3 regions of the Bacillus sp. NEB1478 genome follow, and region 3 is predicted to be linked to each of the others. Evidence: a T-box and tRNA genes for the amino acid it is inferred to sense, from the RefSeq annotation. Region 3 holds a T-box; the other regions hold tRNA genes.
What was found. The T-box of region 3 lies ahead of thrS (threonine--tRNA ligase). A T-box ahead of a tRNA ligase gene usually reads a tRNA of that ligase, here a tRNA-Thr.

Region 1: it has a tRNA-Thr gene. The T-box ahead of thrS (threonine--tRNA ligase) is inferred to sense a tRNA for this amino acid. The anticodon was not compared.
Region 2: it has a tRNA-Thr gene. The T-box ahead of thrS (threonine--tRNA ligase) is inferred to sense a tRNA for this amino acid. The anticodon was not compared.

What each region holds. Positions count from the first base shown of each region.
Region 1 is NZ_CP134049.1:3,826,358-3,831,064, forward strand. It holds rRNA gene RGB74_RS19535 (16S ribosomal RNA) at 1-1,267, opposite strand, end outside; tRNA gene RGB74_RS19540 (tRNA-Ala) at 1,395-1,470, opposite strand; tRNA gene RGB74_RS19545 (tRNA-Pro) at 1,492-1,568, opposite strand; tRNA gene RGB74_RS19550 (tRNA-Arg) at 1,576-1,652, opposite strand; tRNA gene RGB74_RS19555 (tRNA-Leu) at 1,660-1,748, opposite strand; tRNA gene RGB74_RS19560 (tRNA-Gly) at 1,766-1,840, opposite strand; tRNA gene RGB74_RS19565 (tRNA-Leu) at 1,866-1,949, opposite strand; tRNA gene RGB74_RS19570 (tRNA-Lys) at 1,958-2,033, opposite strand; tRNA gene RGB74_RS19575 (tRNA-Thr) at 2,042-2,117, opposite strand; tRNA gene RGB74_RS19580 (tRNA-Val) at 2,129-2,204, opposite strand; rRNA gene rrf (5S ribosomal RNA) at 2,220-2,335, opposite strand; rRNA gene RGB74_RS19590 (23S ribosomal RNA) at 2,479-4,707, opposite strand, start outside.
Region 2 is NZ_CP134049.1:3,754,424-3,759,130, forward strand. It holds gene rocF (arginase) at 1-794, opposite strand, end outside; tRNA gene RGB74_RS19085 (tRNA-Ala) at 1,058-1,133, opposite strand; tRNA gene RGB74_RS19090 (tRNA-Gly) at 1,146-1,219, opposite strand; tRNA gene RGB74_RS19095 (tRNA-Tyr) at 1,265-1,349, opposite strand; tRNA gene RGB74_RS19100 (tRNA-Thr) at 1,406-1,481, opposite strand; tRNA gene RGB74_RS19105 (tRNA-Val) at 1,493-1,568, opposite strand; tRNA gene RGB74_RS19110 (tRNA-Glu) at 1,581-1,655, opposite strand; tRNA gene RGB74_RS19115 (tRNA-Thr) at 1,672-1,747, opposite strand; tRNA gene RGB74_RS19120 (tRNA-Asn) at 1,760-1,834, opposite strand; rRNA gene rrf (5S ribosomal RNA) at 1,891-2,006, opposite strand; rRNA gene RGB74_RS19130 (23S ribosomal RNA) at 2,168-4,707, opposite strand, start outside.
Region 3 is NZ_CP134049.1:1,220,167-1,224,873, forward strand. It holds gene RGB74_RS05830 (basic amino acid ABC transporter substrate-binding protein) at 1-112, shown strand, start outside; gene RGB74_RS05835 (amino acid ABC transporter permease) at 132-788, shown strand; gene ytxC (sporulation protein YtxC) at 1,040-1,906, shown strand; T-box leader at 1,972-2,199, shown strand; gene thrS (threonine--tRNA ligase) at 2,252-4,159, shown strand; ribosomal protein L20 leader region at 4,560-4,701, shown strand.

The sequences.
Region 1 (4,707 bases), 1.3 Mb from region 3:
TCGCAACCCTTTGTACCACCCATTGTAGCACGTGTGTAGCCCAGGTCATAAGGGGCATGATGATTTGACGTCATCCCCACCTTCCTCCGGTTTGTCACCGGCAGTCACCTTAGAGTGCCCAACTGAATGCTGGCAACTAAGGTCAAGGGTTGCGCTCGTTGCGGGACTTAACCCAACATCTCACGACACGAGCTGACGACAACCATGCACCACCTGTCACTCTGTCCCCCGAAGGGGAAAGCTCTATCTCTAGAGTGGTCAGAGGATGTCAAGACCTGGTAAGGTTCTTCGCGTTGCTTCGAATTAAACCACATGCTCCACTGCTTGTGCGGGCCCCCGTCAATTCCTTTGAGTTTCAACCTTGCGGTCGTACTCCCCAGGCGGAGTGCTTAATGTGTTAACTTCAGCACTGAGGGTGGAACCCCCCAACACCTAGCACTCATCGTTTACGGCGTGGACTACCAGGGTATCTAATCCTGTTTGCTCCCCACGCTTTCGCGCCTCAGCGTCAGTTACAGGCCAAAAAGCCGCCTTCGCCACTGGTGTTCCTCCACATCTCTACGCATTTCACCGCTACACGTGGAATTCCACTTTTCTCTCCTGCACTCAAGTCTCCCAGTTTCCAATGACCCTCCACGGTTGAGCCGTGGGCTTTCACATCAGACTTAAGAGACCGCCTGCGCGCGCTTTACGCCCAATAATTCCGGATAACGCTTGCCACCTACGTATTACCGCGGCTGCTGGCACGTAGTTAGCCGTGGCTTTCTGGTTAGGTACCGTCAAGGTACGAGCAGTTACTCTCGTACTTGTTCTTCTCTAACAACAGAGCTTTACGACCCGAAGGCCTTCATCGCTCACGCGGCGTTGCTCGGTCAGGCTTTCGCCCATTGCCGAAGATTCCCTACTGCTGCCTCCCGTAGGAGTCTGGGCCGTGTCTCAGTCCCAGTGTGGCCGATCACCCTCTCAGGTCGGCTACGCATCGTCGCCTTGGTGAGCCGTTACCTCACCAACTAGCTAATGCGCCGCGGGCTCATCTGTAAGTGTCAGCCGAAACCGACTTTCAAAAAGAAGAAATGCTTCTTCTCTTGTTATCCGGTATTAGCCCCGGTTTCCCGGAGTTATCCCCGTCTTACAGGCAGATTACCCACGTGTTACTCACCCGTCCGCCGCTAAATCAGAGGAGCAAGCTCCTCTTCATTCGCTCGACTTGCATGTATTAGGCACGCCGCCAGCGTTCATCCTGAGCCAGGATCAAACTCTCCATAAAAGTGTTTGTCTTGCTCGTTTTTAAAACTGACGGAATTAATTCTTAATTCCTTACCTATTTCTTTTGTTCAGTTTTCAAAGAACTTTTAAGCATTAAAAAAGAAAATGTCAGAAACATTTTCTGAAAATGGTGGAGCTTAGCGGGATCGAACCGCTGACCTCCTGCGTGCAAGGCAGGCGCTCTCCCAGCTGAGCTAAAGCCCCAAATAACTTATACAGTTATAATGGTCGGGAAGACAGGATTTGAACCTGCGACCCCCTGGTCCCAAACCAGGTGCTCTACCAAGCTGAGCCACTTCCCGTAAAACATGGCGCGCCCTGAGAGATTCGAACTCCCGACCTTTTGATTCGTAGTCAAACACTCTATCCAGCTGAGCTAAGGGCGCATGTATGTGGTGCCGAGGACCGGAATCGAACCGGTACGGTAGTCACCTACCGCAGGATTTTAAGTCCTGTGCGTCTGCCAGTTCCGCCACCCCGGCACATACATAAATAAATCTGGAGCGGAAGACGGGATTCGAACCCGCGACCCCAACCTTGGCAAGGTTGTATTCTACCACTGAACTACTTCCGCGTATATTTAATTTTAAAAAGGAAATTGGTGCGGGTGAAGGGACTCGAACCCCCACGTCAAAGACACTAGATCCTAAGTCTAGCGCGTCTGCCAATTCCGCCACACCCGCGTTAAAAATGGTGAGCCATGAAGGATTCGAACCTTCGACCCTCTGATTAAAAGTCAGATGCTCTACCAACTGAGCTAATGGCTCTTGCAAAATGGTGCCGGCTAGAGGACTTGAACCCCCAACCTACTGATTACAAGTCAGTTGCTCTACCAATTGAGCTAAACCGGCAAGTAAGTAAATGGTGGAGGATGACGGGTTCGAACCGCCGACCCCCTGCTTGTAAGGCAGGTGCTCTCCCAGCTGAGCTAATCCTCCATATAAAATTATCTAGCCTAGCGATGTCCTACTCTAACAGGGGGAGACCCCCAACTACCATCGGCGCTGAAGAGCTTAACTTCCGTGTTCGGTATGGGAACGGGTGTGACCTCTTCGCCATCATCACTAGACCAGAAAGCGAGTTTTTTATCTCGACAAGATAAAATTATACTCTATAAATTTGATTAATGCAAGAGATTTTTTATTGATTTTTGATCAATATGTATGTTCTCTCAAAACTAGATACGACGTTTCCAAACGTTATGCTTTTTTTAAGGATAAGCCCTCGACCGATTAGTATCTGTCAGCTCCACGTGTCGCCACGCTTCCACACCAGACCTATCAACCTCATCATCTCTAAGGGGTCTTACTCACTTGACGTGATGGGAAATCTCATCTTGAGGGGGGCTTCATGCTTAGATGCTTTCAGCACTTATCCCGTCCACACGTAGCTACCCAGCTATGCCCCTGGCGGAACAACTGGTACACCAGCGGTGTGTCCATCCCGGTCCTCTCGTACTAAGGACAGCTCCTCTCAAATTTCCTGCGCCCGCGACGGATAGGGACCGAACTGTCTCACGACGTTCTGAACCCAGCTCGCGTACCGCTTTAATGGGCGAACAGCCCAACCCTTGGGACCTACTTCAGCCCCAGGATGCGATGAGCCGACATCGAGGTGCCAAACCTCCCCGTCGATGTGGACTCTTGGGGGAGATAAGCCTGTTATCCCCAGGGTAGCTTTTATCCGTTGAGCGATGGCCCTTCCATGCGGAACCACCGGATCACTAAGCCCGACTTTCGTCCCTGCTCGACTTGTAGGTCTCGCAGTCAAGCTCCCTTGTGCCTTTACACTCTGCGAATGATTTCCAACCATTCTGAGGGAACCTTTGGGCGCCTCCGTTACTGTTTAGGAGGCGACCGCCCCAGTCAAACTGCCCACCTGACACTGTCTCTGAACCGGATCACGGTTCTAGGTTAGAATTTCAATACAGCCAGGGTAGTATCCCACCGACGCCTCCACCGAAGCTGGCGCTCCGGCTTCTCAGGCTCCTACCTATCCTGTACAAGCTGTACCAAAATCCAATATCAAGTTGCAGTAAAGCTCCATGGGGTCTTTCCGTCCTGTCGCGGGTAACCTGCATCTTCACAGGTACTATAATTTCACCGGGTCTCTCGTTGAGACAGTATCCAAGTCGTTACACCTTTCGTGCGGGTCGGAACTTACCCGACAAGGAATTTCGCTACCTTAGGACCGTTATAGTTACGGCCGCCGTTTACTGGGGCTTCAATTCAGAGCTTCTCCTAAAAGGATAACCCCTCCTCTTAACCTTCCAGCACCGGGCAGGTGTCAGCCCCTATACTTCACCTTGCGGTTTCGCAGAGACCTGTGTTTTTGCTAAACAGTCGCTTGGATCTATTCACTGCGGCTCTCTCGGGCGATAAACCCTATCAGAGCACCCCTTCTCCCGAAGTTACGGGGTCATTTTGCCGAGTTCCTTAACGAGAGTTCTCCCGATCATCTTAGGATTCTCTCCTCGCCTACCTGTGTCGGTTTGCGGTACGGGCACATCTTTCCTCACTAGAGGCTTTTCTTGGCAGTGTAGGATCAGGGACTTCGGTACTAAATTTCCCTCGCCATCACAGCTCAGCCTTCACGTTGGACGGATTTGCCTATCCAACAGCCTAACTGCTTAGACGCACTATTCCATCAGTGCGCTCACCCTACCTTACTGCGTCCCCCCATCGTTCAAACGGAAAGGAAGTGGTACAGGAATATCAACCTGTTATCCATCGCCTACGCTTTTCAGCCTCGGCTTAGGCCCCGACTAACCCTGAGCGGACGAGCCTTCCTCAGGAAACCTTAGGCTTTCGATGGACAAGATTCTCACTTGTCTTTCGCTACTCATACCGGCATTCTCACTTCAAAGCGCTCCACCAGTCCTTCCGGTCTGACTTCGCTGCACTTCGAACGCTCCCCTACCCCTGTACCATACGGTACAAGCCATAGCTTCGGTGATACGTTTAGCCCCGTTACATTTTCGGCGCAGAGTCACTCGACCAGTGAGCTATTACGCACTCTTTAAATGGTGGCTGCTTCTAAGCCAACATCCTGGTTGTCTGGGCAACTCCACATCCTTTGCCACTTAACGTATACTTTGGGACCTTAGCTGATGGTCTGGGCTGTTTCCCTTTTGACTACGGATCTTATCACTCGCAGTCTGACTCCCGCGGATAATTCTCTGGCATTCGGAGTTTGACTGAATTCGGTAACCCTGTGGGGGCCCCTAGTCCAATCAGTGCTCTACCTCCAGGAATCTTGCCGCGAGGCTAGCCCTAAAGCTATTTCGGGGAGAACCAGCTATCTCCGTGTTCGATTGGCATTTCACCCCTACCCACACCTCATCCCCGCACTTTTCAACGTGCGTGGGTTCGGGCCTCCATTCAGTGTTACCTGAACTTCACCCTGGACATGGGTAGATCACACGGTTTCGGGTCTACGACC
Region 2 (4,707 bases), 1.4 Mb from region 3:
GTAATAATTTCTGCTTCAGCAAGCATCTCCATAGCCAAATGACTCTCTCTGTAACTAATTCCTCCAAGAACAGGAGTCCCTACGCCTGGAGCATCATGAGGATCCAATCCATCAAGATCTAAGCTCAAATGAACACCATCTGTATGTGATAGGTATTCAATCGCCTCTTCCATAACTTTGGTCATACCAAGACGATCAATTTCATGCATCGTATATACTCTAATGCCTTTTTCCTTAATGAGTTCTCTTTCTCCTTCATCAAGAGAACGCGCACCGATAATTACAATATTTTCAGGCTTAATTTTAGGAGCATAGCCGCTAATATTCGTTAGCTTTTCATGGCCAATTCCTATACTCGCCGCCAATGGCATACCATGAATATTTCCGCTTGGAGAAGTATCTGCCGTATTCAAATCACCATGGGCATCATACCAGATTACCCCAAGGTTTTTATAATGCTTAGATACCCCAGCTAAAGTACCGATAGCTATACTATGATCTCCACCTAAAACGAGTGGAAATTTATTTGATTTTATTACTCCTGAAACGGCTTCTGAAAGTTTTTCACTCGCCTCAATTACACCGTTTAAGTTTTTTAATTTTCCATCGTTCGCTGTATCCTGTTTTTCAGGAAGTGCGATTTCAATATTCCCCATATCTTCAACTCTATAATGAAGGTTTTCTAATCGCTCTACAATCCCCGCATATCTGATGGCACTTGGTCCCATATCCACACCGCGGCGCATTTGTCCTAAATCCACTGGAACACCGATCATTGTTATATCTTTCTTCATTTCTTTCTTCCTCCCTTATTACAAAGAAACAAATACCTATGTCTATTGTATATGTAAGGGTTTTCATGGTTCAACTGGACAAAAATTTGCATAGATATACTAAAATATAAGGACTTTCGGAAGTGAAATACATATTTATTAGTTAAATTAAAAAATGAAGATGGAATCGTCCATCTTCAAACAGTTGTGTTCTCTTGTTTTCTTTCTTGCGATTCAATAAAAAAAATTCAGGCATCAGCCTGAATTGTCATTAGTTATGTATATGGTGGAGCTTAGCGGGATCGAACCGCTGACCTCCTGCGTGCAAGGCAGGCGCTCTCCCAGCTGAGCTAAAGCCCCAACAAAAGATAATGGAGCGGGTGATGAGAATCGAACTCACGACCAGAGCTTGGAAGGCTCTTGTTTTACCATTAAACTACACCCGCAGTATTAAAAAATTATTACCTATGTTTCTAGAAGTTATACAAAAATGGTGGAGGGGGACGGATTCGAACCGCCGAACCCGGAGGGAGCGGATTTACAGTCCGCCGCGTTTAGCCACTTCGCTACCCCTCCACATATAAAAAAAAGACTAACATTATCAATTTAATTTTTTGTTAAAATAAAATTGATGGTGCCGGCTAGAGGACTTGAACCCCCAACCTACTGATTACAAGTCAGTTGCTCTACCAATTGAGCTAAACCGGCAAGTAAATAAATGGTGGAGGATGACGGGTTCGAACCGCCGACCCCCTGCTTGTAAGGCAGGTGCTCTCCCAGCTGAGCTAATCCTCCGTGAAAAATATATGGTGACCCGTACGGGATTCGAACCCGTGTTACCGCCGTGAAAGGGCGGTGTCTTAACCGCTTGACCAACGGGCCATTTATTTTATTTATATGGAGCTTCCAACCGGGCTCGAACCGGTGACCTCTTCCTTACCATGGAAGCACTCTACCTGCTGAGCTATGGAAGCAAAGAAAGTAAATGGCTCCACAGGCAGGACTCGAACCTGCGACCGATCGGTTAACAGCCGATAGCTCTACCACTGAGCTACTGTGGAATAACATAATAATATACAATCCACTAAACGGAAATCCTTTTAATTTTAAGACTATAGCCCAGCGACGTCCTACTCTAACAGGGGGAGACCCCCAACTACCATCGGCGCTGAAGAGCTTAACTTCCGTGTTCGGTATGGGAACGGGTGTGACCTCTTCGCCATCATCACTGGACCAAGTTACATATGTAACATCTTAAAATCTTTATCCTGTTGGACAAGATAAATTTTATAATATTTCATTATAGAAATCAAGAGAATCTTTATCGATTTTTAAAATCAATATGCATGCTCTCTCAAAACTAGATACGACGTTTCCAAACGTTATGCTTTTTTAAGGATAAGCCCTCGACCGATTAGTATCTGTCAGCTCCACGTGTCGCCACGCTTCCACACCAGACCTATCAACCTCATCATCTCTAAGGGGTCTTACTCACTTGACGTGATGGAAATCTCATCTTGAGGGGGGCTTCATGCTTAGATGCTTTCAGCACTTATCCCGTCCACACGTAGCTACCCAGCTATGCCCCTGGCGGAACAACTGGTACACCAGCGGTGTGTCCATCCCGGTCCTCTCGTACTAAGGACAGCTCCTCTCAAATTTCCTGCGCCCGCGACGGATAGGGACCGAACTGTCTCACGACGTTCTGAACCCAGCTCGCGTACCGCTTTAATGGGCGAACAGCCCAACCCTTGGGACCTACTTCAGCCCCAGGATGCGATGAGCCGACATCGAGGTGCCAAACCTCCCCGTCGATGTGGACTCTTGGGGGAGATAAGCCTGTTATCCCCAGGGTAGCTTTTATCCGTTGAGCGATGGCCCTTCCATGCGGAACCACCGGATCACTAAGCCCGACTTTCGTCCCTGCTCGACTTGTAGGTCTCGCAGTCAAGCTCCCTTGTGCCTTTACACTCTGCGAATGATTTCCAACCATTCTGAGGGAACCTTTGGGCGCCTCCGTTACTGTTTAGGAGGCGACCGCCCCAGTCAAACTGCCCACCTGACACTGTCTCTGAACCGGATCACGGTTCTAGGTTAGAATTTCAATACAGCCAGGGTAGTATCCCACCGACGCCTCCACCGAAGCTGGCGCTCCGGCTTCTCAGGCTCCTACCTATCCTGTACAAGCTGTACCAAAATCCAATATCAAGTTGCAGTAAAGCTCCATGGGGTCTTTCCGTCCTGTCGCGGGTAACCTGCATCTTCACAGGTACTATAATTTCACCGGGTCTCTCGTTGAGACAGTATCCAAGTCGTTACACCTTTCGTGCGGGTCGGAACTTACCCGACAAGGAATTTCGCTACCTTAGGACCGTTATAGTTACGGCCGCCGTTTACTGGGGCTTCAATTCAGAGCTTCTCCTAAAAGGATAACCCCTCCTCTTAACCTTCCAGCACCGGGCAGGTGTCAGCCCCTATACTTCACCTTGCGGTTTCGCAGAGACCTGTGTTTTTGCTAAACAGTCGCTTGGATCTATTCACTGCGGCTCTCTCGGGCGATAAACCCTATCAGAGCACCCCTTCTCCCGAAGTTACGGGGTCATTTTGCCGAGTTCCTTAACGAGAGTTCTCCCGATCATCTTAGGATTCTCTCCTCGCCTACCTGTGTCGGTTTGCGGTACGGGCACATCTTTCCTCACTAGAGGCTTTTCTTGGCAGTGTAGGATCAGGGACTTCGGTACTAAATTTCCCTCGCCATCACAGCTCAGCCTTCACGTTGGACGGATTTGCCTATCCAACAGCCTAACTGCTTAGACGCACTATTCCATCAGTGCGCTCACCCTACCTTACTGCGTCCCCCCATCGTTCAAACGGAAAGGAAGTGGTACAGGAATATCAACCTGTTATCCATCGCCTACGCTTTTCAGCCTCGGCTTAGGCCCCGACTAACCCTGAGCGGACGAGCCTTCCTCAGGAAACCTTAGGCTTTCGATGGACAAGATTCTCACTTGTCTTTCGCTACTCATACCGGCATTCTCACTTCAAAGCGCTCCACCAGTCCTTCCGGTCTGACTTCGCTGCACTTCGAACGCTCCCCTACCCCTGTACCATACGGTACAAGCCATAGCTTCGGTGATACGTTTAGCCCCGTTACATTTTCGGCGCAGAGTCACTCGACCAGTGAGCTATTACGCACTCTTTAAATGGTGGCTGCTTCTAAGCCAACATCCTGGTTGTCTGGGCAACTCCACATCCTTTGCCACTTAACGTATACTTTGGGACCTTAGCTGATGGTCTGGGCTGTTTCCCTTTTGACTACGGATCTTATCACTCGCAGTCTGACTCCCGCGGATAATTCTCTGGCATTCGGAGTTTGACTGAATTCGGTAACCCTGTGGGGGCCCCTAGTCCAATCAGTGCTCTACCTCCAGGAATCTTGCCGCGAGGCTAGCCCTAAAGCTATTTCGGGGAGAACCAGCTATCTCCGTGTTCGATTGGCATTTCACCCCTACCCACACCTCATCCCCGCACTTTTCAACGTGCGTGGGTTCGGGCCTCCATTCAGTGTTACCTGAACTTCACCCTGGACATGGGTAGATCACACGGTTTCGGGTCTACGACCACGTACTATGTCGCCCTATTCAGACTCGCTTTCGCTGCGGCTCCGTCTATTCAACTTAACCTTGCACGGGATCGTAACTCGCCGGTTCATTCTACAAAAGGCACGCCGTCACCCGTTAATGGGCTCCGACTACTTGTAGGCACACGGTTTCAGGATCTATTTCACTCCCCTTCCGGGGTGCTTTTCACCTTTCCCTCACGGTACTGGTTCACTATCGGTCACTAGGGAGTATTTAGCCTTGGGAGATGGTCCTCCCGGATTCCGACGGGGTTTCACGTGTCCCGCCGTACTCAGGATCCACTCTGGAGGGAA
Region 3 (4,707 bases):
TCAAGATGAAATCAATAAAGCTATGAAAAAAGTGATCGACAGTGGAAAATACGCCGAAATTTATAAAAAATGGTTTGGTGAAGAACCGAATGTAGACGCTTTAAAACAATAAAATTTAGCTGGAGGACTACATGGACTATTCATTACAAATCATTAGAGAGTACATGCCCCTTTTTATAAAAGGAACTGTAAATACCATTCAGCTGTCACTTTTAAGTATTCTATTTGGAACAATTCTGGGGTTATTTATTGGGTTAGGCAAAATGACGAAACAGCGACTTATTAGTATACCTTGTATGTGGTATGTCAGTTTCTTTCGAGGAACGCCGTTGCTTGTTCAAATCTTATTGATTCATTCAGCTTTAATGCCTCTCATTATGAAACCGCCAAATGTTTTTGTTTCAAGTGTACTCGCACTATCACTTAATGCTGCTGCGTACATTGCAGAAATTTTTCGAGCGGGGATACAGTCCATTGACAGAGGGCAGATGGAAGCAGCTAGATCGCTAGGAATGAATCATGTACAAGCCATGAAGCATGTTATTCTCCCACAGGCATCCAGAAGAATGATTCCGCCTTTAGGCAATGAATTTATCGTATTAATTAAAGATTCTTCACTTGTTTCAATCATTGCTACACCTGAGCTGATGTATTATGCAAGGGCAATGATGGGTGAATATTACCGTCCATGGGAGCCTTACATGACCGCTGCTTTAATGTATTTAATCCTTACATTGGGAATGGCTTTTATCCTTTCAAAAATCGAACGTAAATTTGTTTACGATTAATTAGCTCAGAAAGCAGCCTATATAACCGGGCTGTTTTTTTGTTGATCAAAACTAGCGAATCTTTTCGTCGGTTTCGATAATGCGTTCACATATAATAAATACACTCCAGCTCATGCGGTTACTTATCGAAACTCATTGTCTTCGTGCAAATATTGTTCGTTCCTAAATGAACAAATTCAGCTTTTCCTAACATGTTTTAAGACCAGGTCCCATATATTGTATTATTGAGAATTTATATGGGAGGGACTTGTTTGATCGCGATTGCTTTTTCACACCCATCCGACGGTACCACCGTTCTTAAAAATATAATCAGAGCTGCAGTGAAACATAAATTATCCCCTTCCTTTGCCAAATTATCTGAAACTTCATCTAAAATACTTGAATTGCACATACAGAAAGACCCAGACATTATTTTGGATGTGTTAACACAATTCACAAGAAATAAGGTAGAGGATATTTGTTTAAAGGAAATGATTGAGCATTTATTTTTTTACACAGATGCATCTGAACAAAAAGAAATATTCACGATAACGAAAAGTATTATTTCAGGTGAAATAGAAGGAATTCCCGAGGCTAAAAACCTCCCTAATTTAAATGGACTTATACGTAAGCAATGGCTGTCATTATTTAAGACATCACTGCCGTATTTAGAATTCGAATCGTTTTTAAAATTCCGATTAAAGGAATATTTATCCGTTCTATTAAAAATTGTTGAATGTGCGATCGACGAGTATAAATTAGAATTGGAGTATCAAATGTTTGTTGAGCAATTGAGATCTTGTGTAACGAAACAAAAGTCATTTTCGAAACGAAATATCGTCATTATTTTTGATAAGGAGAAAATTGTGATTCTTGATGAAAACCAAAATCCTTTAACGAGGAAAGAAATGGAAAGGTTTCACGAAAGAGCTCTTAAATTATCAAAAGTAACAAGCCTGGATGAACGTTTGTTAGGACCTCTTATCGGTTTAGCACCTGCTTCTGCACATATTTATTCATATGATCTGGATCATCCGCTTCTTCAAACTGTTAAAAATATCTTTCAGGAAACGATCACGATTTCATCCATTGAAAAGATGTCTTATCGAAACAAAAGATTTTTTAATAAAAAGCAGTAATAATTGTCACACGCTCTTGCTTTTTAAAAAATAACTGCATATAATATGTTTATAATTTTATCAATTAATCAGTATTGATAAGGACATGAAGCAAAATTTTACGGTTTATAGAGAGGGAAGTTCTGGCTGAAAGCTTCCTAACACGGAAATTTGCTTTACCACCTTGGAACTTCAGCGGTGAAACTTTTAGTAATCGTTGACGGCAGCAGTCCGTTATACTGTCCGAGTGCTGCATTTATACTACATAATTGCAGAACAAGGGTGGAACCACGAGATTATCACTCGTCCCTTCTTTAGGGACGGGTGTTTTTTGTTTTCATTTTTTATAAAAAGGAGATGTTTTTTATGTCAATTTCGATTTCATTCCCTGACGGTTCAGTTAAGGAATTTCCGAAAGGGGTAACTTCAGAGCAAGTTGCTGAAAGCATTAGCCCAAGTTTAAAGAAAAAAGCAGTTGCAGGAAAAGTGAACGGTCAATTATTTGATTTTTCACGTCCAATCGAAGAAGATTCATCAATCGAAATCGTGATGCAGGATTCAAAAGATGGATTAGAGATGACACGACACTCTAATGCACATTTGCTGGCACAAGCATTAAAACGCCTATATCCAGATGTGAAATTAGGAATCGGTCCTGTTATTGATAATGGATTTTACTATGATGTGGATATGTCGCATGTCTTAACGCCAGAAGATCTTCCAGCTATTGAAAAAGAAATGAAGAAGATTGTAAACGAAAATCTTCCTATTATTCGTAAAGAAGTTACACGTGAAGAAGCATTATCCATCTATGAAGAACTTAACGACCATTTAAAGCTGGAACTGATCCGCGATCTTCCTGAAGGAGAAAAAATTACGATCTATGAACAAGGAGAATTCTTTGACCTTTGCCGTGGACCGCATGTTCCTTCAACTGGAAAGATTAAAGCGTATAAGCTCATGAGCATCTCAGGTGCATACTGGCGCGGAAACAGCGATAACCAAATGCTTCAGCGTATTTATGGAGCAGCTTTCTTAAATCAAAAAGAGTTAGACGAATATTTGCACTTTATTGAAGAAGCTCAAAAGCGCGATCACCGTAAGCTTGGAAAAGAATTAGAGTTATTCATGTTCTCAGAAGAAGCGCCTGGTATGCCGTTCTATCTTCCGAATGGCCAAATTATCAGAACAGAACTTGAGAATTTCTCTCGAGAGCTTCAGCGCCAAGTAGATTATGATGAAGTTCGCACACCGTTCATGATGAACCAGCGTCTTTGGGAACAATCCGGCCACTGGGATCATTACCATGAAAACATGTATTTCTCAGAAGTAGATGATACGAAGTTTGCGATGAAGCCGATGAACTGTCCGGGTCATATGCTTATCTTTAAAAACAAGCTTCATTCATATAGAGATCTCCCTGTACGAATGGCTGAGTTTGGACAAGTACATCGTCACGAATACAGCGGTGCCCTTAACGGAATGATTCGTGTAAGAACTTTCTGCCAAGATGATGCTCACATTTTCGTGACTCCGAAGCAGATCGAGAGTGAAATCAAAAACGTATTTAAACTTGTAGATAAAATCTATAGCACTTTCGGTTTCGAGTATTCAGTAGAACTTTCTACTCGTCCTGAAGATTCTATGGGTGACGATCGTCTTTGGGAACAAGCGGAAGGCGCTTTGAAAAACGTGCTGGAAGATCTCGGAATGGATTATCACTTGAATGAAGGCGATGGGGCATTCTATGGTCCGAAAATTGACTTCCACATTAAAGATGCATTAAATAGAAGCCACCAATGTGCAACAATACAGCTGGACTTCCAGATGCCGGAGAAGTTCGATTTAACTTATGTGGATGAGAATAATCAAAAAGTACGTCCGGTTGTAATCCACCGTGCAATTTACGGATCAATCGATCGTTTCCTAGGAATATTAGTTGAGCATTTTGCAGGAGCTTTCCCAACATGGTTAGCGCCAGTTCAAGTGAAGCTGATTCCTGTGTCTGATGTTCATAATGAGTATGCTTATAAACTTCAAGAAGATTTGAAGAAACATGCGGTTAGAGTGGACATTGATATAAGAAACGAGAAAATGGGATATAAGATCAGAGAAGCACAAATGAAAAAGATCCCATACATGCTTGTTCTTGGTGACAAAGAGATCGAAGACAATGCTGTAAACGTTCGAAAGTATGGCGAACAAAAATCAGAAACCGTTTCTTATGAAGATTTCAGAGACATGATTTTAGCTAAAATTAACGAAAAAAGATAAATTTATTGTAAGAGGTGAACCTTCCTGTCTGGGTTTTTGACAGGGAGGTTTTTTTGATGCCATTCAAATTGAAAGGTCTGTTTGCGTGTCGAAATTAGCCGAAAGACTCAATTCATACTTAAAGAGACTCAATCGTTAATAAATATGACGCAATTATTTCATCATTAGACGCAATTGCCTGTAATTTAGACTCAATACTTCAGAATTTCTGCTTCATGCAATAAGCCAGGAGCATCTTTTGCTGGGCTTTCAAAAGCAGTCATTTTAAACAAAACAAAAAAACTCTTGCAATAAATTGATAAACGAAGTAAAATTAATCTCGTTGTTATTTATTACGTTGATTGACACATTTCACGCCAATATGTTATAGTATGTAAGGTTAATAAAATAAGCATAAGCATCAAACAAGCAGAAGCACCCGCTTCTCACCTAATTTTGACGTCCTTTATGGATTGTTGATAGGTAGGATGAATTCTGGCATGTCAGTAGTACATAGCCGATTTGTGTGTGGGTGATATATGCGCCGACGCTTTTTTTATTTGCGTAAA